Regions from separate parts of the Nocardioides pakistanensis genome, predicted to be linked through region 4. Evidence: riboswitches for the same ligand, from Rfam matches in the RefSeq annotation. Region 4 holds a riboswitch; each other region holds the start of a gene.

Region 1 (5,461 bases), on a different contig from region 4:
CGTAGTCCACCGCCCAGGCGGCCCACCCTTGCTCGGTGAGCCCGTAGGTGAGGTTGCGGCGCCGGATGAGCACGGAGAACGGCAGCGTCGCCGCCCGGCCGATCGCGAGGACCAGCAAGGTCCCCGTCGGCACCGCCAGCCACCAGCGCAGTCGGCCGAACCAGCCCCGGACCAGCCGTGAGCCGACGGACGTGAACCCCAGCAAGGCAGCCACGGCCAGCGAGACGGCGTAGGACGCCCAGCCGAGGTAGCGCCGGACACCGGCGTACTCCTCGGCTCTCGCCACCTGCTCGAACGTGAGGATGTCGAGGGGTTGAGCGGGTCGGAGCCTTCCGCCGGGGACCCAGTCCCACGGCACGAGGACCGCGGCCAGCGCCAGGAACGCGAGCGCGGACAGTGCCGCGACGATCCAGGCAGTACGGCGGTCGAGGGTCATCCGGCCAGCTCGCGGAGGTAGTCCTGCCACTTGTGCGTGAACTGCCCCTCGGTGGTGCCGACAGCGGAGAAGGCCTCCCGCACCGAGCGGCCGGACTCGACCTCGTCGTAGAGGCGGACCAGGGCCCGCTCGCCGTACCGCTCGGCCAGGAGCTTGCAGGCCAGCCAGGCCGACTCGTACGACGTGCCGAGCAGCTTGTTGGCCGGGTCGAACTCGTCGGGACCGGGAAGCGCGTCGGGCGGGCCGCTGCGCCGGACCTCGGCCAGGATCTGGCTCGCGGTGACCTCCACCGGCAGGTCGGTGCGGGCGAGGGCGACGTAGTCCGCGAACCCTTCGAGGAGCCACAGCGGCATCGTGGAGGTGGCGGCGTCGACGGCGACGTGGGTGGCCTCGTGGCTCATCACGATCTGGGAGCCGTCCTCACCGAGGTTCGTGAAGACCGCGGGGTTGATGAGGATGTGCACCGGCGACGACGGGCTGAGCGAGCCGTCGACCGTCGCCGTGACCGCGGCGATGGAGTCGTAGGTGTCCGGCTCTGCGTCGAGCATCCGGTGGAGCTGGTCGTCGTCAGCCGGGACCTCGACGACCAGCCGGCCACGCCAGCGGGGCAACACGGCCCTGACGTCCTTCACCGCCTGGTCGGCCAAAGTGGTGTAGCGGTCGAGCTGGCCGGGGTCGGCGGCAACCACCAGAGCCCGGGGTGAGCGATGCACCGCGAGGTCGTCGAGAAGCCACAGCGGCACCGGCTGGGCGTCACCGGCTCCGATGCTGCCCAAGGCGACTCCCTCCGGGGTGTCGACGAACGTGAACGGCACCTCCATGGTGCTCGTGGACTCGTCATATCCCTCGACGCGCCAGGAGACCGAGACGTTCCCGACCCACGCGTCCGGGCCGTACTGCCTCCGGACGGGGTCGGGCAGCGCCCCGGACTCCTCGACGAACCGCAACGCCAGCTCGCCGATCCCGAGGGATCGCACGTTGTCGTGGATCCAGCCCAGACTCCGGCGGGCCGCGCGGTCTCCGGGCGCGGCCAGGGTGACCGCACTTCGCCGGGTCCCCGCGGTCAGCGCGTCGTCGAGATCCGCCAGCAGCGTGGCGGCGCCGTCCGCACGCAGGTCGTTGCTCGACGCCGGCTCCGCCGGCTCGGCCGGGGTGATGACCTCCCGGTCAGCGACGCGGAGGACGAGGAACGTGCCGAGCACCGCCAGCAGCACGAAGCCGGCCACCCACAGCAGTGGGCGGCCGGCTCGGGAGACGGGGTCAGCCGATGCGTCGCGCACCGGAGTACGGCATGGAGAAGACGCCGGCGATCCGGACGCCGGTGCCCGGGTTGGCGGCGTCGACGATCTGGCCGTTGCCGATGTAGATGCCGACGTGGCTGACCGGGCTGTAGTAGAAGACCAGGTCGCCCGGCTGCAGGTCGGAGGAGGAGACCGGCGTACCCATGCTCATCTGGGCGCTCGAGGAGTGCGGCAGGCTCACGCCGGCCTGCGCCCAGGCCGCCATGGTGAGACCGGAGCAGTCGTAGGCGTCGGGGCCGGCTGCGCCGTAGACGTAGGCGTCGCCGACCTGCGCGAGCGCGTACTCCACGGCCGCGCCCGCGCGCCCCGAGACCGGTACGTCGGGCAACGGGGTCCGTGTGGCACTGCGGCTGACCCGGCTGGTGCGCGAGGCGGCCGCGGCGTCCATCTCGTCGAGGAGCGCCTCGGCCTCCGCGGCCTTCTCGTCGACCTCCGCCTTCTCCTCGGCGAGCTGCGCCTCGGTCTCCGCCAGGGCAGCGAGCTCCCGCTCGGCGGCGGCCTCGCGCAGCTCCAGCTGCTTGAGCTGGGTCGCGAACTCGGCCATCAGCTGGGCCTGCTGGTCGTTGTAGGCCGAGACCGTGGCGATCTGGTCGAGGAAGGCGTCCGGGTCCTTGGACAGCAGCACCTGGGTGGTGGTCGACAGTGCCTGGCCCTGGTAGGCCGCGACCACGGTGGAGGCGACCTGCTCCCGGACCGCGTCGACGCGCTCCTGCTGCCGGTCGAGGTCCGCGCGCAGGGTCCGCAGGCTCTCCCTGGTCCGCTGCAGCTCCAGCCGTGCGTCGTTGTAGCGCTCGGAGGCCTGCTCGGCCTCGTGGTAGAGCCGTTCGACCTTGGCCGCGACGTCGTCGCGGTCCGGTTCGGCCTGGCTGGGGGCGGCGACGAGCAACGAGCCACCGAGGGTGGCGACGCCGCATGCTGCGATGACGCTGGTGATGCGCTTCCGGCCGTCGAGCACGAGCGGACGGTCTCCTCTTTGTCCTGACGCCTACCGGGTGAGCTGACGGGTTCGGGCGGCAAAGAAGACCCTACGAGCGCGGCAGCCACTCGCGTGGTTGCGCGCGCACGATTCACCCCAAGGAACGTGGTTCCCCGGCTCCGGCCACGACTTCCCCTTCGGGACCGGACTCGGCGCGGCACCTGAGTCGACCCGGTCTGGTCAACTGCCGCAGGTGCCTCCTGAAGGTTATGCGGAGGTCCTGAACGCCGCAAACGATTCCGGCATGTGGCGTGGACCGATTTTGTGACTTTTCAGACGTTGCGGATCCTCAGGTTTGGGTCGCGGCCGACCGGTCAAGCGGAGGCGGCGTTGACGTCAGGGCCGGACAGTGGCGCCACCATCCTCAGCGGGGGCACCAGCCCGGAGCCGGCGAGCACGTCGAGGGCACGTCGCTCGTCGTCGTCGAACCCGAGCTCGGGCGGTGGCCCGAGCAGGACGGTCACCACGCAGTCGGTGCAGGCCGGGCCTCGCACGACGCAGGTGTCGCAGTCGATGTGCACGCTCATGTCGCCTCCTGGGGAAGTCGTTCGCATCGTGAGCAGGACGGTGCCAGGCACCTCCGACAGTTTCCGCGCGGCGTGTCGCAACGGTCGCCCGAGGGTCCGCCGCGAGGTCACGATTCCGACACCTCGCTCCGGGGCCGGCACCATGCTCGGTAAAATCTGTGCCAAGCCCCGATGAACGACGACCGATCCCGCCCCGAGCCCGAGAAGCCGCCGATGACCGATCCCGAGCCCGGCCGGGGCGCCGGCGCCGACCTCGCGCGTGCCGCACGACCGACCGGCATCTACCTCTTGTTCACGCTCGTCGTGGGCCTCCTCGGCGAGCTGCTGCTGGAGAGCGCACGCACCGACTGGAACTGGGCCTACGTGCTCCACCTCGTCGGCCGAGAGAGCGGAGTGCTGCTCCTGGGAGCCGTGGTCCTGGCGTTGGGAGCCGGTCTCGTGCTCGCTGTCAGCGGCCGCATGTGGGTCAGCGGCCTCGTGGTGCTCGGCCTCGCGGCGGTGGTGGGTCTGGCCAGCAACCTCAAGTACGTCGCCCAGCGCGAACCCCTCTACCCACGCGACCTCGTGTTCGCGCTGCAGCCGGACTTCCTCATCGAGATGGTCGAGCCGCGGGTGCTCTGGCAGGCCGGACTCGGCCTGGCCCTCCTGGCGGCCGTGAGCTGGGGGCTGAGCCGCCTGTTCTCGATGTGGCTGCACCGGGCACGCCCGCAAGGACTCCGGCGGAGGACCGCGGTCGTGGGCCGGGCGGGCGCCGCCGCGGCCTGCCTTCTGCTGCTCTCGTCGCTGGCGCAGTTCCAGCAGCCCGGCAACCCGTGGCGGGGAGCGTACGAAGCCTTCGGTGCGGACTGGGCGAAGGCCAGCCAGCCGAACAACTACCGCGCCAACGGTTTCCTGGGTGGCTTCCTCTACAACCTCGACACCCCCGGGATGCGGCGTCCCCCGGGGTACTCACACGAGGCGATGCAACGGATCGTCGCCCGCTACACCGCCGCCGCCGAGGCGTGGAACTCGCAGGCGCGAGGCAGCGTCGAGGACGTCAACGTCGTGATGGTGCTCTCGGAGTCGCTGAGCGACCCGACCCGGTGGGCGGGGATGTCGCTGGCCGAGGACCCGCTCCCCCGCACCCGGGCGCTGATGCAGCGGGCCCCGCACGGGCTCATGCTGAGCCAGAAGATCGGCGGCGGCACGTCCAGCATGGAGTTCGAGGCGCTGACCGGGATGTCGCTGGCCCAGTTCGACCCGGCCATGGACACGCCGTACCAGATGCTGGTGCCTCGCTTCCGCACCTTCCCCTCGGCCGTGCGCACGTTCGAGCGCCTGGGGCACGCCACCACAGCCATCCACCCCTATGAGCCGACGATGTACCAGCGCGACCGGGTGTACCCGATCCTGGGGTTCGATGACCTCGTGGCGCGCGACGACATGACCTACCGCGGCCACCTCGAGGACGGCCGGTTCATCTCCGACCACGCGGCGTTCCGCCAGACTCTCGACACGCTCGAGGACCACGACGAGCCGGTCTTCGTGAACCTGGTCACGATGCAGAACCACACGCCGTACTCCGGCTCCTACTCGCAGCCGGTCCCGGTCACCGGCCTCGGCCCGCAGGGCACCGACATGGTCGGCCAGTACGCCGAGGGCCTGTCGCGCACAGACCTCGCGATCAGTAGGTTCGTCAAGACACTGTCCCGCTCCGACGAGAAGACCGTCCTCCTGCTGTACGGCGACCACCTTCCCGCCGGACTCCCCGACGAGGTCATCGAGGCAAACTCCGACCGGGTCCTGCACGAGACACCGTTCTTCGTCTACGCGAACTTCCAGGACCTCCCGCCGGAGGAGCTGCCGACGACCAGCCCGATCTTCTTCATGCCGCGGCTGCTGCGGATGCTGGATGCACCGCTCACGCCGTACTACGCGTTGCTCAGCGAGCTCGAGCAGCACATCACCGCGATGGAGCACGGCCGGATGCTCGGCCCCGAGGGCGACGAGCTCTCGCCGGGCCAGCTCTCGCCCGAGGCCCGGCGAGTGCTGCGTGACTACCGGTTGGTGCAGTACGACCTGTCGGTCGGGAAGAGGTACGCCGAGGCGATGACCGTGCCCTCCCAGGAGCAGGCCCTCGCCGCCTCAGGAACGGGCAAGTAGCCGGCTCAGCACGACGGCCCCGACGACCCTCGCGCCACGACGCCGGACGTCGCCCGCGACGGCCTGGTCGCTGGTGACG
Region 2 (5,461 bases), on a different contig from region 4:
CGGCGCAGCGAGCGTGCCCGTCGTACGCGCCGGCCTGGACGGGCAGGTGCTGGACCTGCCGGACGACTCGATGGACTCAGGGCTGTCCACCTTCACGCTCTGCACGATCCCGCACCTCGACGCGGCGTTGAGCGAGATGCGCCGGGTCCTCAAGCCGGGCGGGGTGTTCCGCTTCGTCGAGCACGGTCTGGCGCCAGACCGCAACATCGCGAAGTGGCAGCACCGGCTGACCCCGCTGCAGCGCCGGTTCGCGGCCGGCTGCCACCTCGACCGGCCGATCGCCGAGGCGGTCTCGGCCAGTGGGCTGAAGATCGAGCAGCTGGAGACCTTCTACCTCCCGGCGCCCATCCCCGGCGCGAAGGTCGCCGGACACCTCTACCTGGGACGTGCGGTCAAGCGCTGAGCCCGCGCTGGCTACAGTGAGCCCACTTCCACCTCTCACCACGTCAGCGCCGTGCTGCGGCGCACAGGAGGAGCCCAGATGAGTCGTTACGCAGGTCGTGTCGCCGTCGTCACCGGATCCGCCCGCGGCATCGGTGCCGCCACCGCCAAGCGCTTCGCCGAGGAGGGCGCCGCCGTCGCGATCCTGGACCTCGACCAGGACGCAGCGGCCGCCACCGCGGAGGGCCTCGGCGCCGAGAAGGCGATCGGGCTGGCCTGCAACGTCGCCGACGCCGCGTCGGTGGAGGCAGCCGTGGCCCAGGTCGTCGCAGAGCTCGGCAAGATCGACGTCCTGGTCAACAACGCCGGCGTCACCCGCGACAACCTGCTGTTCAAGATGACCGAGGAGGACTGGGACACGGTCATGAACGTGCATCTGCGCGGCTCGTTCCTGATGAGCCGTGAGGTGCAGAAGCACATGGTCGCGGCGAAGTACGGCAAGATCCTCAACCTCTCCAGCGTCTCCGCGCTCGGCAACCGCGGGCAGGCCAACTACTCGGCGGCCAAGATGGGCCTCCAGGGGTTCACCCGCACTCTCGCCCTGGAGCTCGGGCCCTTCGGCATCAACGTCAACGCGATCGCGCCCGGCTTCATCGTCACGGAGATGACCGACGCCACCGCGCGCCGCGTCGGGGTGGAGCCTGAGGACTACCGCAAGGCCGCCGCCGAGGCCAACCCGGTCCGCCGGGTCGGCTACCCGGAGGACATCGCCGCGGCCGCCGCCTTCCTGTGCAGCGACGAGGCGTCCTACGTCACCGGCCAGACCCTGTACGTCGACGGTGGCGCCAAGATCTGACCGCGCCGGACAGGTCTGCACCACCGTTACCTGTCTGTGATCTCGACCGCACCCGTCACGGGTGATTGAGCGTGAAACGTCCCGCAGATGTGATCTGCGGGACGTTTTCGCGTCCTGAGGATTGGAAATCCTTGCCGACGTCTGTCTAGTCTCTCCGGGCGCTTCGGGGAGGCGTCGCCGACGGGGGTCGGCGGCGTCGAGCCAGGGGCCACCACAACTTCACAACCAGGCAGGGTTTACGCCGAGTCCTACCCGCCCGCGCCTGGTCCTGTCCCGTAACCGATCACCTTGGGTAGGAGTGGGGGACCCACATCGTCACGCGTCCTCCGGACGCTCGGGGTGAAGTCGCCGAACCGGCGGCAGAGCACCTTTCAGCTCTAACCCGACAGCTCACCTCACAGGCGTGGAAAGGGAACTCCTCATGCCTGCGATCATTCGCGCGCGCAGCTTTGCTGTGCTCTCCGTCCTCGTCGCCGCCGTCATGGCGGCCAGCCTCGTCGCCTTCGCCCCGTCCGCCGACGCCGCCACCCGCGGCAAGCGCATCATGAAGGCCTTCGACGTGGTCCGCGCCCAGAAGGGCGACCAGTACCAGTACGGCGCTGCCGGCCCGAACCGCTTCGACTGCTCCGGTCTGGTCTACTACAGCTTCCGCCGGGCCGGTTTCACCAACATCCCGCGTACGTCGAGCCAGCAGGCGCAGTTCGCCGACCGGATCAAGAAGAAGAACATGCGCCGCGGCGACCTGATGTTCTTCTACGACGGCGGCGGCGTCTACCACGTCGGCGTCTTCGCCGGCTGGAAGAACGGCAAGCGATGGATGGTGCACGCGCCGTACGGCTCCAAGAACGTCCAGCGCGGCACCCCGTGGACCAACCGCTGGTTCGCCGGCACCCTGCGGTGACCCAGGGTTGATCCCGAGCTGACACAGCTCACAGTCCGAAACGCAGGGTCGCTGCCCGGTCGGGCAGCGGCCCTGCGTCACACTTGGCCCCATGGTTGGAATCCCGTTGCGCCTGAACCTCTCGGCCCGTCGCGGCCCTCGCCCCGGTCTCCGTCTCGCCGCGCTGGTCCTCGCCGGGTCGGTGGCCCTCGTCGGCTGCGGTGGAGGTGACGAGGAGGGCTCCCCGGAGCCGTCGGAGTCGCCCGACGCGCAGGGGACCGCCGCAGGCGCGACCCTCTCGGGCGAGTGGCCGCTGACCGGCCTGCCCGCCGACGGCAAGGCGCCGGGGCACCCGGTGATGGTGGTCAAGATCGACAACACCTCGCCGAGCAGCCCCCAGGTCGGGCTGAGCGGCGCCGACCTGGTCACCGAGGAGCTCGTCGAGGGCGGCTCGACCCGGCTCGCGGTCTTCTACTACTCCCACGTGCCCGACCGGGTCGGCCCGGTGCGCTCGATCCGGGCCACCGACATCGGGATCGTGAAGCCGGCCAAGGCGGTGATGGTCGCCAGCGGCGGTGCGCCGGTCACGATGGGCCGGGTGAAGTCCGCCGGCATCCGCGTCGTGACCGAGGGCGGCACCGGGTTCTCCCGGGACGGCAGCCGGCGCTCGCCGTACAACCTCTTCATGAACCTTCCGGCGCTCGCGCGCTCGCTCAAGGCTCCGGCCACCCCGCCGAAGAGCTACTTCACCTGGGGTGACGAGGCGGGCTTCCCGGCCGGTCAGAAGGCCGGCCGGATCTCGGCGACCTTCTCCGGCGGACACACCACCCAGTGGGAGTTCCGCAAGGGCAAGTACGTCAACACCAACTCCTACGCCGCCGCCGGTGACGAGTTCCGGCCCGACACCGTGGTCGTGCTCCGCGTCCAGGTCGGCGTGGCGAACTACAAGGACCCCGCCGGCAACCCGGTCCCGGAGACCAAGTTCTCCGGCAGCGGTCCGGCGATGGTGTTCCACAACGGCTCCCTGGTGCGCGCGACCTGGGTCAAGAAGGGCCTCGACTCCCAAGTCAGCCTGAAGACCAAGGCGGGGGAGCTGCGCTTGCCGCCGGGCAAGGTGTGGCTCGAGCTCGTGCCGGCCAACGGCGGCAACGTCACGTTCGGCAAGTAGGTCTCAGCGGGGTCGGGTCTCGACGGGCTCGACCAGCGGGCTGGGCTCGGCCGGCGGTCAGGCCTCCGCGTCGTCCGCCTGCCCGGCCAGCTCGTCGGGGCCGGGCAGCTGGACGCCGGCTTCCGCCTGCTGGCGCAGTCCGGCGAGGATGAACGCGATCGCGGCCTCGACCTCGGCGCTGGCCCGCTTCGTGTCCTCGGCCGACGACACGGCGGCCCCGGCGGCGGACATGGCGCCGAAGAACACCCGGCTGAAGGTCTCCACCATGCTCGGCTCGAGGTCGTAGGTCCGGAGCACGGTGGAGACGATCTCCTGGACGATGCCGAACGTCGAGCGCTCCTCCTGCTCCCGGTAGCGCTCGTAGCCGAGCACGACCGGGCCCTCCTGGATCACGATCCGGCTGTACTCCGGCTGCTGGACGACCTCGAGGAAGGAACGCAGGCCCACCGTCGCCTTCTCCCACGGGTCCCGGGTGGTCCGGATCGCCTTGCGGATCGTCTTGCTGGCATCGGCCTCGACCTTCTCGAAGACCGCCTCGAACAACGCCTGCTTGCCGCTGAAGTGGTGGTACAGCGCCCCCTTGGTGACCCGGGCCCCGGACACGATCGCGTCCAGGCTGGTGCCGGCGTAGCCCTGCTCGGTGAACAGCTCGGCGGCCACGTCGACGAGCGCGCGCTTGGTGGCAGCCGAGTACTGCTGGCGGCGCGAGGAGCCCGACACCTTCCGGAGGACTTTGGTGGTCATGCAGCCGAGCATATGTCCGGCGCGTGGCTGGGGCCGGTGTACGGCGGCCACGTCAGCCAGAACGCGCGCTGTGCCCCAGAACACGGCAGCTGTGCCGCAGAACACGGCGGCTGTGCCGCACAACACCGTTTCAAGGCTGGCCCAGCAGGGCAGTTTTCCATACCGTTGGTACGTACCAACGGTATGTAGAAAGGATGGACCCATGACCTGGGACGCTTTCCACCGCCGCGGAGAGGTACTGCGAAACGTTCTCGCCCACGCCGAGGCCCACCGCGACGGGGTGCTCCCGATGGAGCTGCCCGGCGTCGTGGAGACGTTCGGCGACGAGCTCACCCTGCTCGGCGCGCTGCAGCTTCGCTGGCACACCCGCCTGGCCGGCGCCATCGAGCGTGAGCTCATGAGCCAGCCCCTGGACCTCGAGGCCGCGGTGATGACCGCCTGGCGCACCACCGCCGCCGACCTCGCCGGAGTGCGTGCGATCCTCGACGCGCACACGGCGCAGCCCGGCTCCGAGGAGATCGCGCAGATGCTTGACAAGGCGCACCGCAAGGACTGGACGCTGATGGCGGCCATGGCCGGCAAGGCGAGTCCCGCCGACAAGGGCGCAGCCGCTGTCGGCCGTGCGATCGAGCAGAAGGCCCGCGCGGCCTACCGCCCGACCCCGGCGTCGGGTCCCGCGCGACACGCGGCACAGGGCAGGCAGTCGCTGCTCGAACGTTTCAAGGCACACCTCGTCGCCTGACCCGATCCACCACCGAGGGTCACCGACCCTCACCCGCGCAGCCCCGGCTGCGACGCATCACGCGGCTCGCTTCCGCACCTGCGTCGCCGCCGGGGCTCGTGTGCACCGGCATGACAACATGTGGGCGTGGCAACGACACCGAGCATCTCCTACTCCATCACCGTCCGCCTCGAGGTCCCTGCGGGCGGCGCCGCGACCAGCGAGCTGACCGCGGCGGTCGAGCGGAGTGGCGGCATGGTGACCGCCCTCGACGTGACGGCCTCGGGCCACAACAAGCTCAGCATCGACGTCACCTGCGCCGCCTACGACACCGCCCACGCCGAGCAGCTCGTCGAGGCGCTCAAGCAGGTCGAGGGTGTCGTCGTGCACAAGGTGTCCGACCGGACCTTCCTGATGCACCTCGGGGGCACCATCGAGATGGCCGCCAAGCACCCGATCCGCAACCGTGACGACCTCTCGATGGTCTACACGCCCGGCGTCGCCCGGGTCTGCGAGGCGATCGCCGCCAACCCCGAGGACGCCCGCCGGCTCACGATCAAGCGCAACACGGTCGCCGTCGTCACCGACGGCTCGGCCGTGCTCGGCCTCGGCAACATCGGCCCCGGTGCTGCACTGCCGGTGATGGAGGGCAAGGCCGCGCTGTTCAAGCGCTTCGGCGGGATCGACGCCTGGCCGCTGTGCCTCGACACC
Region 3 (5,461 bases), on a different contig from region 4:
TTGATCGCGACGCAGACCCAGCCGCGGGCGGCCATGTGCAGCATCAGGGGGATGCCCTGCTGGTCCTTGTTGCCGATCGTCCAGCCACCGCCGTGGACCTGGAGCAGCACCGGCGCCCCCTGGACGGGCTCTCCGGCGCGCCGGTAGACGTCGAGGAGGCCGCGTCGGCCGCCGCCCTCGGCGTAGGTGAGGTTCTTCACGACCTCCACCTCGGGGTGCTGCATCCGGAAGGGCATCGCCAGCTGGCGCCACGGGGTGGCCAGGTCGACGTCGGTGTGCACCTTGGTGAGGTCGTCGAGGTAACCGGGTCCCAGGGCCTCGACCAACGCCCGGTCGACGTCGTCGCGAGCGTCCTGGGACTGGTGGATGAGGTAGCCCAGCCCGGCAACGCTGCCGGTGGCCAGCGCGAGCCCGGCGCGAGAGGCGTGACCATCGTGGCGCCGGAGCGTTGTCTGGGTGAGCATGTCGACCGCGGTCGCCGCGGCGAGGTGGGGGGCGAGCTCTCCGGTCAGCCAGCCCGCGAACATCTGGGGGATGCCGGTGACCCCGCCGGGGAACGGCCGCAGCGCGTTGGCGGTCAGGGCGGCGGTGACCAGCTGGCGACGCAGGAACTTGTCCGTCATGCGGCAAGTCTAGGCAAACTAGAACCTGTTATAGAAATGGGCGTAGGATCATGGGCATGGACCGACTCAGCGGGCTCGATGCGAGCTTCTTGTACCTCGAGTCCTCCACCCAGCTGCTCCACGTGTGCGGCGTGGTCATGATCTCCCCGGAGACCATGCCCGAGCGCTATGACTTCGAGACGCTGAAGCGGGGGATCGCCCGCCGGATCAGCTCGATGCCGGAGTTCCTGCGCACCCTGCACACCGTGCCCCTGCACCTGGACCACCCGGTCTGGGTGATCGACGAGGACTTCGACATCGACAGGCACGTCCATCGCGCCGCCGTGCCCTCGCCCGGCGGACCCGAGGAGCTCGCTGAGCTGGTCGGGCATCTCGCCGGGCTGCCGCTGGACCGCTCGCGACCGCTGTGGGAGATGGTCGTGATCGAGGGCCTCCGTGACGGGCGGGTCGCGGTCTTCACCAAGATGCACCACGCCACCGTCGACGGAGTGTCCGGTGCGAACCTGATCTCCAACCTCTGCAGTCTCGAGCCCGAGGCGCCGCCGCTGCCCGCCGAGCCTGCGCACCACGAGCGGGTCCCGAGCGACGTCGAGCTGGCCGCCCGGGCTCTGGTGTCGACCGCGACGAAGCCGCTGGAGCTCGCCAAGCTGCTCCTTCCCACCGCCGGCATCGTGACCAGCTGGATCGGCCGCGGCCGGGCGGGCAAGGCGATGCCGGCCCCGTTCACCGCACCCAGGACGTCGTTCAACGGCACGATCACCGGGCACCGATCGGCGGCGTTCGCCGACTTCGACCTCGACGACGTCAAGGCGGTGAAGGCCGCCGCCGGGGCGACGGTCAACGACGTGGTGCTGGGCCTGGTCGGCGGTGCGCTGCGCCGCTACCTCGCCGACCGCGGCGAGCTGCCGAGCGCCTCCCTGGTGGCGATGGTGCCGGTCTCGGTGCACGGGAAGTCACAGCGGACCGGCAGCAACAAGGTCTCGGGCATGTTCACCAAGCTCCACACCGACGTGGAGGACCCGCTCGAACGGATCCGCGCGATCGCGGCGACCAACGCCGACGTCAAGGAGCATCACGGTGCGATCGACGCCGACACGTTGCAGGACTGGGCACAGTTCGCAGCGCCGCGCACCTTCGGGATGGCGGTGCGGGTCTACTCCCGGCTCCGGCTCGCCGAGCGGCACCCGGTCGTGCACAACCTCGTGGTCTCCAACGTGCCGGGCCCCCCGGTCCCGGTGTATTTCATGGGGGCGCGGATCGACGCCCTCTATCCGCTCGGGCCGGTCTTCCACGGCGCGGGCCTCAACATCACCGTGATGTCGAACAACGGCCGGATGAACGTCGGCGTCCTCGCCTGCCGCGAGCTGGTGCCGAAGGTACGGGAGCTGGCCGCGCTGATCCCGTCAGAGCTCGACGCGGCGCTCGAGGCGCTTTCCGTCGCGCACGCGCGCGGCGACTGAGGCACACGCCTCGAGCAGGGTCGGGACGAACTCCTCCGCGGCCAGGACGCAGCCGGCGTGACCGGCGTCGGCCTCGTGGGTCGTGGCGCCGGGGATCCGGGCGGCCAGGGTCCGCTGACGGTCGGCGGGGATCACCCGGTCCCGTGCCATCACGACCACGGCGGTGGGCACGTCGATCCGGCGCAGCCAGGGCCGTGAGTGGTGCCTGCCGAGGGCAGCGACCGCCTGCGCGACGGCCCACGGGCTGGTGCTGCGGAACTCCGCCAGCGCCCAGTCGTGCAGGTCGCCCGGATCGTCGATGTCCATGAACCGGGCGGCGCTGCGTGCGGCGGCGAGCGCGGTCCGGGAACGGGCCAGGCCGCGGAGTGCGCCCATCGACAGGCCCATCGACTGGAAGAACATCATCTCCGCCGGCGACCTTCGGAACCTGTCCGTGGTCGCGCCGAGCACGAGGCCTGCGACCCGGTCGGGATGCTGCCGCCAGGTGCGCTGCGCGACGACCGAGCCCATCGAGTAGCCCGCGACGATGACGTCCTCGAGTCCGAGCGTCTCGATCACTGCGGCGGCGTCGTCGGCGCAGTCGTAGAGCGAGAACTCCTCGGAGGTGATGCCCTGGCCGTGCCACCGCTGGTCGAGGGTGACCACCCGGTAGCGCTCGGTGAGCGCGGGGATCGACGGGAACCACGTGAGCAGACCCGTGCAGCCGACGGCGTGCAGCAGGAGCACTGTCGGGGCCCCGTTCGGTCCGGGGGAGTCGGTGACGTACGTCGACCCCCGGCCGGGAAGCTCGACCAGGCGTCCCTCGGGGATGCTCAGGGACGGTAGCGGCACCGCCCTGCGGACGGCCGCGCGGCGCATCGCCCTGGTGGTCACGAAGCTCTCCTCAGGGACGACGTCGACGACCGGAAAGGTAGAACGTGTTCCACCTTTCCGGTCGTCACACTACCGCAGCCCGATCTTGCGGGAGCAGTGCGGCCAGGCGCCCCACCCCTGCGCGCGACGGACCTTCTCGGCGATCCTGATCTGCTCGCGCGGCATGGCCCGGTGGGCGTTGCGGGCGAACTTGCGACCACCGAACGCCCGCCACGTCGACGGGCTGAACTGCAGGCCGCCGTAGTAGCCGTTGCCGGTGTTGATGTGCCAGCGCTGGCCGGACTCGCACTGGGCGAGCCGCTTCCAGGTCCGGAGCGTCGCGGCCTCGGCAGGTGCGGCCACCAGGTTCGGGGCGAGTGCGGCAAGGAAGGCGACGACCGTCGCCAGGAACATGCGTGAGCGCATGACGGAACCTCTCGGACGCCTGCGAGGTGAGCTGTCGGGTTCGGGCGGAAAGGTGTGCCCGGCCTCGCTCGTCGTACGACGGTGGAGGCTTCACCCCGAGGTCCGGGGACCGTGAAGATTCGGTTCCCCCGCTCCTGCCCCTGGTGATGCTCGTCGGTGCCGGCCGGGAGCGGGACAGGACTCGGCGTTGCCCACGGACGGCGCTCCGCCGGGACGCGGAACCCGTCCAGGCTAGGCAGACGACACGTGCCGGCCCAACCGGACCGGCGTGAACGTGACCAGGCTCTCAGGCGCGGGTGAGGACCGCGTCGGCGAGCACTGGCGCGCCGTCCCGCGCCGCGTCCGGGCTCGCCACGGTGGCCGAGACCAGGATCTGCTCGCCCTCGTCCCAGGCACGGACCCGGATCGTCTCGCCGGGGAAGACCACGCCGGCGAAGCGGGCGGAGAATCCGGCGACGGCGGAGGTGTCCGCGTCGAGGAGGGCGTCGACGACCTCGCGCAGGGTGATCCCGTAGGAGCACAGTCCGTGCAGGATCGGTGCCGGGAACCCGGCCCTCGCAGCGAACTGCGGGTCGGCGTGGAGCGGGTTCCGGTCGCCGCACAGCCGGTAGAGCATCGCCTGGTGCGGTGTCGTCGCGTAGCTGACGTCGGCGTCGGGTGCGCGGTCGGGCAGGTCCACCTTCGTGGACGGTCCGCGGTCACCGCCCCAACCGCCCTCACCGCGGACGAAGATGCTCGAGCGGGTCGTGAACAGCGGCTCCCCGGACTCGTCACGGGCCTCGCCCTCCTGCACGATCACCGCGGCCTTGCCCTTGTCCCACACGTCGCTGATCCGGGTGCGGACCGTCGCCCGTGCCGCCGTCGGCAGCGGGCGGTGCAGGACGATCTCCTGGCTTCCGTGCAGCACGCTGGCCAGGTCGATGTCACAGCCGGGCAGGTCCAGGCTCGGCGGCGCGGTGGCGTGGAAGGTCGGCGCCACGACCCCGAACGACGGGAGCACCTGGAGCTGCTCGTCGTCGAGGGTGTACCGCAGTGCTCGGGGGTCGGTCTGGTCGCCGGGACGGGCGCCCGCACCCACGCCGAGGTGGTAGAGCAGGACGTCGGACTCGGTCCACGCGAAGGTGACCTCGGACAGCTCCGCGCCGATGGCCTTGTCGGGGTCGATGGGCATGTCAGCTCTCCTCTGCGGTCCGGACGGGGGACTGCTCGACCGTTACCGGGCGGGCGAGGTCGAGCGCGGCCAGGTAGCCGAACACGATGGCCGGGCCGATCGTGGACCCGGCGCCCGCGTAGGTGTTGCCCATCACCGCGGACGAGGCGTTGCCGGCGGCGTACAGGCCCGGGATCACCGAGCCGTCGGGCCGCAGCGCACGCGCGTGCTCATCGGTGACCACGCCGCCCTTGGTGCCGAGGTCGCCGGGGACGATCTTGACCGCGTAGAACGGGGCCTCGTCGATCGGGCCCAGGCACGGGTTCGGCTTGTTGGTCGGGTCGCCGTAGTACTTGTCGTAGGCGCTGTCGCCGCGGTGGAAATCGGTGTCCACGCCGGTGCGCGCCATCTCGTTGAACCGCCGAACCGTCTCGGCGAGTCCGGCCGGGTCCACGCCGATCTGCTCGGCGAGTCCCTCGACCGTGTCGCTCTTGAATAGCGTGCCGTGCTTGTACCAACGGCCGGGGAAGGGCTGGCGCGGCCCGAGTCCCGCGAACAGGTACCGGTTGCGGTAGCGCTGGTCGAGGATCATCCAGGACGGCACGTGGCCCACCCCGGTCGCGGCTTCGCCGTCGTACATCGCGTGCACGGCGTCGACGTACGGCGAGGCCTCGTTGGCGTACCGCTTGCCGGCCTGGTTCACGATGATCGCGCCGGGCAGGTTGCGCTCCGAGAGGCAGAAGTACGGCCCGCCGGTGAGCGGGATCGTCGGGCCCCACCACGCGTCGTCCATCAACGCGATGTCCGCGCCGGCCGCGATCCCGGCCTCGATGCCGCCGCCGGTGTTCGACTCCGCGCCGGTCGTCCAGTCGGTGGTGATGGGGGAGCGCTGGTACTTCTCCCGCATCTCGAGGTTCTTCTCGAAGCCGCCGCTGGCGAGCACCACGCCG
Region 4 (5,461 bases):
GCGACGCGACCGGCAGCAACTCTGAGGTCTCGGCACCGGAGCGCCGGATCCCGCCGGGCTGGGAAAACCCGCTGGTTGAGGATGCCCCCGAGGCCGAGCCGCCGCCGAGGCCACGCCGCCAGACCTCTGCCCCGGCCCGCGAACCCACGCCAGTCGCAGCGCGCTGGTCACCGGGCCACCCGCTGACCATCCGATACCGGCAGCAGCGCCTCGACACGGTCGTCGCGTTGCAGCAGCGGCTGGATGACCTGGGGTACGGGCCGCTCGCGGCCGACGGGCACTTCGGCCCCCAGACCGAGTCCGCAGTCCGCCAGTTCCAGGCAGACGAGGCGATCGCCGTCGACGGCCTGGTCGGCGAGGAGACCTGGAACCGGTTGTTCCGCATCGTCCTCAGCCACTGGAGCCCGGAGGGATGGACCCCGGTCGTGCCCGCGTGGTTCAGCAGATCTCAGGACCCGGCGCAGGCCGACACCTCCGACGCTATCCCCGGCATCGTTCCGGGAACGCCCTCGGCCATCTGCGGCGATGGAACCCTGTCCTACTCCACGAGCCGTTCGGGCACTTGCTCGTGGCACGGTGGTGTCGACACCTGGTACCCGTGAGATCGCCCGGCCCGCAACGGTCACCTGGCGCGAGCCCCGCACACCTACCAGGTGTCTGCCGCTGATGACCGCAAGGTCGGCATAGGGCAGAACATCAAGGCTTCCGTGCGTGGGAGTCGAACACAGGGGTCGTGTGTCAAGGGGTTGCGCACGATCGCACCGAAGGGCGAGGAAGAGCCAGAACTGGCCACCTCGCCCTTCGTCGTCCCGCCGCCGACCCGGCCCCGGCTACGCATGTTGAGCACCATGACGACGCTCAGGACCCGCCGCGCAGCAGCCACCACACTGGTCGTGGTTGGCGTGCTCGCCGCCACCGGCTGCACCGTCGAGACGGACGCACCGGCGGCGCCTACCTCACCGGCCGCAGCGACCAAGGCCCCCGCACCTGTCGCCGTCGACGACCTGACCACGCACGCGGCCACCGTGGCCGATGAGGTGCTCCACTACCGGGCCGTCCGTGGCTCCTACCCGTACCTGGCCGACCTGGCCACCTCCGACCTGCCCGAGGGGGCCATGGTCACCCAGTACGCGGCCACGCCCCGGCTGTTCCGCTTCTGCGTGGTCTCCGAGGCCGACGGCGCCTGGGTCGCGTTCGAGTCCGACCGCGGCGGGGTCACCGGCTCCGGGGCCCGCGGCCAGTGCACCTTCGCCGAGTAGTCGCCGCGATGACCCTGGACGACCCGCTCCTCGGACTGACCGTCCGCACCCTGAACTCGCTGCTTCGAGCCGGGTTCGCCACCGTCGCCGAGGTCGACCAGGCCGACGACGACGACCTGCTCGCCATCCGCCAGTTCGGCCGCGCGCAGTTGGGGGAACTGCGCGCCAAGACAGCCCAGTACCGGACCATCGCCGCGGTCACCGCCTGCCCGCTGCGCCTGCCCGAGCCCGGCGAGATCCCCGTCCGCGACCTGGAGATCACCGCACGCACCCGCGACCGGCTGCTCGCCGCCGGGCTGACCACGGCCGCCGACGTCGAGGCACGGACCGAGGCCGACCTGCTCGCACTTCCCGGCTTCGGCGCAACCTGCCTGGCCGACTACAAGCGCGGGCGGCTCCTGCACGCGGCCCGGCACGGCATCTGCCTGGACCCCGACGCCCTCTTCGCGGGCCTCTCGCATGGTGCCCGCACCCGACGCTGGTGGCTGCGGCACGCGTTGGTGGCCGCCTACGTCGCCGAGCACGGCGTGCTGCCGTCCAGCAGGGCCGTGGTCACCGGCCCGGCGGGGGAGCGGATCTGTCTGGGCTCGTGGCTGGCCAAGCAGCGCGACCTGCACCGCCGCGGCGCGCTACCCCCGCACCGCGTCTCTGCCCTGACGCAGATTGAGGGATGGCGCTGGGACGTCCCGACCGGCAGGCGACCGTCCCGGCAGGCCGCGTAACCAGCGTCACCCCCGCGGGCTGCGGCCGGACGCCGAGGGTCTGCGCATGTCCACTGTCGTTACCAAACCGAGACCGGGGAGCACACGACGTCTCTCCGGACACCTGAAGACAAGTCCCCGCACACCGCGGGGCGCGGTCCAGCCCCGCCGAGGCCCGTCATGGCCGGTCCGTCCGAGCACCACGACCAGCACCAGACGATGACGGGCACGGGAGACCCAGCAGTACCGACGGCGACCTCACCAGAGATCGTCGGCTTGGGGTGAAGCCAGCCATGCTGGCCGGGCCACTTCGACGGCCCGAATCCGACAGGTCACCTTCCGCAGGCGTCGCCGAAGGGAACCTTCCATGTCGATCCACCATCGACCGATCTACCCTGCCCGCTCCGTCCCGCTCGCCCTGGCGACGACCCTGATCGCTGCGATGCTGAGCGCCCTCGCCCCGGCCGTCACGGCCCCGGCAAGCGCGCTCACGGTGCACAAGGCGACCCGGGTGCTCACCGTGGCCGCCGACCTGAAGGGCACCCCGTACCGCTACGGCGGAACCACCCGCCGCGGGTTCGACTGCTCCGGCTACACCCAGTTCGTCTACCGCCGGGTCGGCGAACGCCTGCCGCGAGTCTCCGACGCCCAGTACCGGGCCACCCGCCGGATCCCACGCAGCCAGGCGCGCCGTGGAGACCTGGTGTTCTTCCACTTCGGTTCCAAGCGAGGCCACGTCTACCACGTGGGCATCTACGCCGGGCGCGGCAAGATGTGGCACGCGCCCTACACCGGCACCCGGGTGCACAAGACCCGGATCTGGACCTACCGCGGCGTCACGTTCGGCCGGGTGCGCTGAGGCTCCACCGGTCCGTAGATGCCCCGAAACGGCACGAGAGCCCGCCTCAAAGCGTGTGACCGAGGCGGGCTCTCTTGCGTCCCGCCAGGGAGTTTAGGTCAAAAGGGGCGAGAGGTCACAAACGCCACCTTCGCGCGCGTCGAGGGGTGCTGGTGAGCGTTCCGGCGGGTACCGCACACCTGGGGATCATGGCCGAGACCACCACATCCGTCACCACGCCCGACCTGCGCGACGCCGCTGTCGCCGCCGTCATGGCACGCCACCCGCACCTGACCGGGGAGGCCTTCGACCGCAAGGTGCGCCGGGTGGAGACGATCCTGCGTCACTCCAGCGACGGCCCGACCTGGACCGGTCGCTAGAGGGCCCAGCACCATCACGGGTGCCGGTCACGTCCCAGCGAGCGGATCACCGCCTCGGGGTCGTAGCCGGAGAGCACGAGCAGCAGCATGGCGGCGTCGCTCACCGTCTCCGGCCCTTCGGTGCACGGATCGACTCCGGCGGGAAGCCAGCGGTGACCGGTCTTGGTGCTGCCGTCGAAGCAGCGCCACGAGTCCTCGGGCTCGCAGCGGACCAGGGTGCCCGCCGGTCGCGCATCGACGTAGACCGCCGCGGTGTCGACGTGGCCCTCGACCGGCAGGATCATCACCGTGAACCGGTCATCGCCCCGGCCGGACAGGTCCTCTGGGACGGGCGACTCTGAGGTGGCGCCCTGTGTGGTCATAGACCCATGGTGGCAAAGCCGTCCGACACAGCCCCTATTGCGCCGATAGACCCAGCGAGCACTGTGCACCTCGACCGCACACCTGGAGGCTGTGAACATGAACCGAGAACCCGCAGGCGTGCCCTCCGGCGGCCAGTTCGCCGGGCGCGAGCGTGGTGAGGCAGGTCTCGACCTGACCGAGATCCGCCGGATGGTCGTCGACGAGTACGGCGACGGCATCGACGGCGCGGCCACCTACGGACCCGTCGACAGTGACGACGAATACGACGGGTCGACCCAGGAGAAGGTCAGTCTGCTCGACCGCCGGATCGCGCCGGGGGAGGTCTCGACCATCGAACGTGCCGGAGCCACGATCAGCAACGTCACCTCGAACCTGGTCGCAGCACCGAAGGCTGCCTTGAAGACCGGAGCGATCACGGCCGCCGCCTATGCCACCGCGGTTACCTTCGGCGGGGAGCACGCCGAACCGCTGTCGAACTTCGTCACTCACCACCAGACCCCGGTTGCGGTCGCCGGGGCTGCTGCGGTCGCCATCGTTGGTGCGGTCGCGGCCGCCGCCAAGGGAGACCTGTCGCGGACCGCCCACCCGATCCGGGAGGCCCGCAAGCAGGCGCTACGCGCGGCACGCGCCGAGGCTCGCGAAGCACTCCTGGACCGGCTCGTGGCGCGTGAGGCCGCCCGCGCCGCCCAGCAGGACCGGCAGGAGTCGATCCGCGCCGCGCTGGACCAACAGAACGCACCCGGATCCGCCTGAGCCGCCGACCGCAACACCGGCGGCATAGGGACCGTTGTCACACCCGACGACCGGAGCCCGGTCGCGCCTGCCCCTCGACCGGAAGGCCCTTCGCCCGATGACTGCGCAGCAGATCGCCTCCGTGCCCCGCCAGCGGCCCTCGCGGCTGACCCGGGTGCTCAACACCTGCCACGACATCGGCGGCATCTACTCGCTGACCTACAACGAGGCGGTCGTGCTGACCAACGACTACGCCAAGCACCAGCACGGCGGCATCCCGCGCGGCGGGTTCCTGCTGGCCGCGGCCTGCTCGGGCCACGACGGCAACGTGGCCTTGGAGGACGAGGAGGTCATCTTGCTGCGGGTGTCCTCGGTGACGCCGCTGCCGCACGAGCGGGAACTCGTCTCCGGTCGGATGGCCGTGGTCCGTGACGCCCATGCCACCGAGGCCGACTACGGCAACGTGCTGGACGTGCACACCGCCGTCGAGCACTCCCAGTCGGCGTTCGCCTGCGACGTCGTCGGCGTCTTCTACACCGGCGAGGACGCCGAGCGTGTCGAGTTCGGCGCGGACCTGGACAACGTGTGGTCCTCGGCCCGGTACAAGGTGTTCGCCCCGTCGGCGAAGGCGCTGTCTTGGATCGGGTCGTTCCCGCGCGGCGAGAAGGGTGTGTCCTTGCCGCTGGGCGTGGTCCGGTTCTCCGCGACCCGCCGCAACGCGATCGCGCACGGCCTGGACAAGGCCCGCGTCCACGTGAACGTCGAGGACTTCGTCGGGAAGAAGACGGCCGTGTTCGGAATGACCCGCACGGGCAAGTCGAACACGATCAAGACGATCGTGACCGCCGTGTACCGCCACGCTGCGGAGGAGAACGCCCGCATCGGCCAGGTGATCTTCGACCCGCAGGGCGAGTACGCCAACATCAACCAGCAGGACGGCACCGGCCTGCGGATGCTCGGCGACGCCGATCAGGTCCGGATCTACACCTCGATGCCTGAAGAGAGCAACGCCCAGGAGTGCCCGCTGCGGCTGAACTTCTACGACACCGATCTGTTCGAGATCGCCTGGGACATGGTGGTCGGCGCGATGGAGGGCGCCGAGGCGAACTACGTGCGCACGTTCCGCTCCGCCGACATGGAGAGCCCCGACCCCAAGGACTACTCCGCCCAGACCCACTGGGGCCGCGG

The links. A riboswitch is a leader RNA that binds a small molecule or an ion and turns the genes downstream of it on or off. The one in region 4 is predicted to bind cyclic di-AMP.
Region 1: it holds a riboswitch for cyclic di-AMP, as region 4 does, so the genes downstream of both, ACYVIH_RS19110 (C40 family peptidase) here and ACYVIH_RS05685 (C40 family peptidase) in region 4, are expected to answer to the same signal.
Region 2: it holds a riboswitch for cyclic di-AMP, as region 4 does, so the genes downstream of both, ACYVIH_RS15255 (C40 family peptidase) here and ACYVIH_RS05685 (C40 family peptidase) in region 4, are expected to answer to the same signal.
Region 3: it holds a riboswitch for cyclic di-AMP, as region 4 does, so the genes downstream of both, ACYVIH_RS10765 (transglycosylase family protein) here and ACYVIH_RS05685 (C40 family peptidase) in region 4, are expected to answer to the same signal.

Annotation. Positions count from the first base shown of each region.
Region 1 covers NZ_BAAGUV010000063.1:41,307-46,767, reverse strand. The annotation lists gene ACYVIH_RS19120 (M48 family metallopeptidase) at 1-436, opposite strand, end outside; gene ACYVIH_RS19115 (hypothetical protein) at 433-1,716, opposite strand; gene ACYVIH_RS19110 (C40 family peptidase) at 1,697-2,692, opposite strand; cyclic di-AMP (ydaO/yuaA leader) riboswitch at 2,705-2,878, opposite strand; gene ACYVIH_RS19105 (hypothetical protein) at 3,028-3,240, opposite strand; gene ACYVIH_RS19100 (LTA synthase family protein) at 3,412-5,382, shown strand; gene ACYVIH_RS19095 (NYN domain-containing protein) at 5,365-5,461, opposite strand, start outside.
Region 2 covers NZ_BAAGUV010000038.1:12,416-17,876, forward strand. The annotation lists gene ACYVIH_RS15245 (class I SAM-dependent methyltransferase) at 1-403, shown strand, start outside; gene fabG (3-oxoacyl-ACP reductase FabG) at 482-1,237, shown strand; cyclic di-AMP (ydaO/yuaA leader) riboswitch at 1,499-1,655, shown strand; gene ACYVIH_RS15255 (C40 family peptidase) at 1,659-2,138, shown strand; gene ACYVIH_RS15260 (DUF3048 domain-containing protein) at 2,230-3,285, shown strand; gene ACYVIH_RS15265 (TetR/AcrR family transcriptional regulator) at 3,343-4,029, opposite strand; gene ACYVIH_RS15270 (hypothetical protein) at 4,232-4,771, shown strand; gene ACYVIH_RS15275 (malic enzyme-like NAD(P)-binding protein) at 4,898-5,461, shown strand, end outside.
Region 3 covers NZ_BAAGUV010000023.1:230,770-236,230, reverse strand. The annotation lists gene ACYVIH_RS10780 (alpha/beta hydrolase) at 1-623, opposite strand, end outside; gene ACYVIH_RS10775 (WS/DGAT/MGAT family O-acyltransferase) at 680-2,083, shown strand; gene ACYVIH_RS10770 (alpha/beta fold hydrolase) at 2,027-2,956, opposite strand; gene ACYVIH_RS10765 (transglycosylase family protein) at 3,026-3,361, opposite strand; cyclic di-AMP (ydaO/yuaA leader) riboswitch at 3,363-3,517, opposite strand; gene ACYVIH_RS10760 (MaoC/PaaZ C-terminal domain-containing protein) at 3,648-4,532, opposite strand; gene kstD (3-oxosteroid 1-dehydrogenase) at 4,534-5,461, opposite strand, start outside.
Region 4 covers NZ_BAAGUV010000012.1:220,453-225,913, reverse strand. The annotation lists gene ACYVIH_RS05700 (peptidoglycan-binding protein) at 1-602, shown strand, start outside; gene ACYVIH_RS05695 (hypothetical protein) at 849-1,259, shown strand; gene ACYVIH_RS05690 (DNA-directed RNA polymerase subunit alpha C-terminal domain-containing protein) at 1,268-1,981, shown strand; cyclic di-AMP (ydaO/yuaA leader) riboswitch at 2,161-2,323, shown strand; gene ACYVIH_RS05685 (C40 family peptidase) at 2,328-2,819, shown strand; gene ACYVIH_RS05680 (hypothetical protein) at 2,972-3,178, shown strand; gene ACYVIH_RS05675 (hypothetical protein) at 3,193-3,540, opposite strand; gene ACYVIH_RS05670 (hypothetical protein) at 3,638-4,294, shown strand; gene ACYVIH_RS05665 (ATP-binding protein) at 4,392-5,461, shown strand, end outside.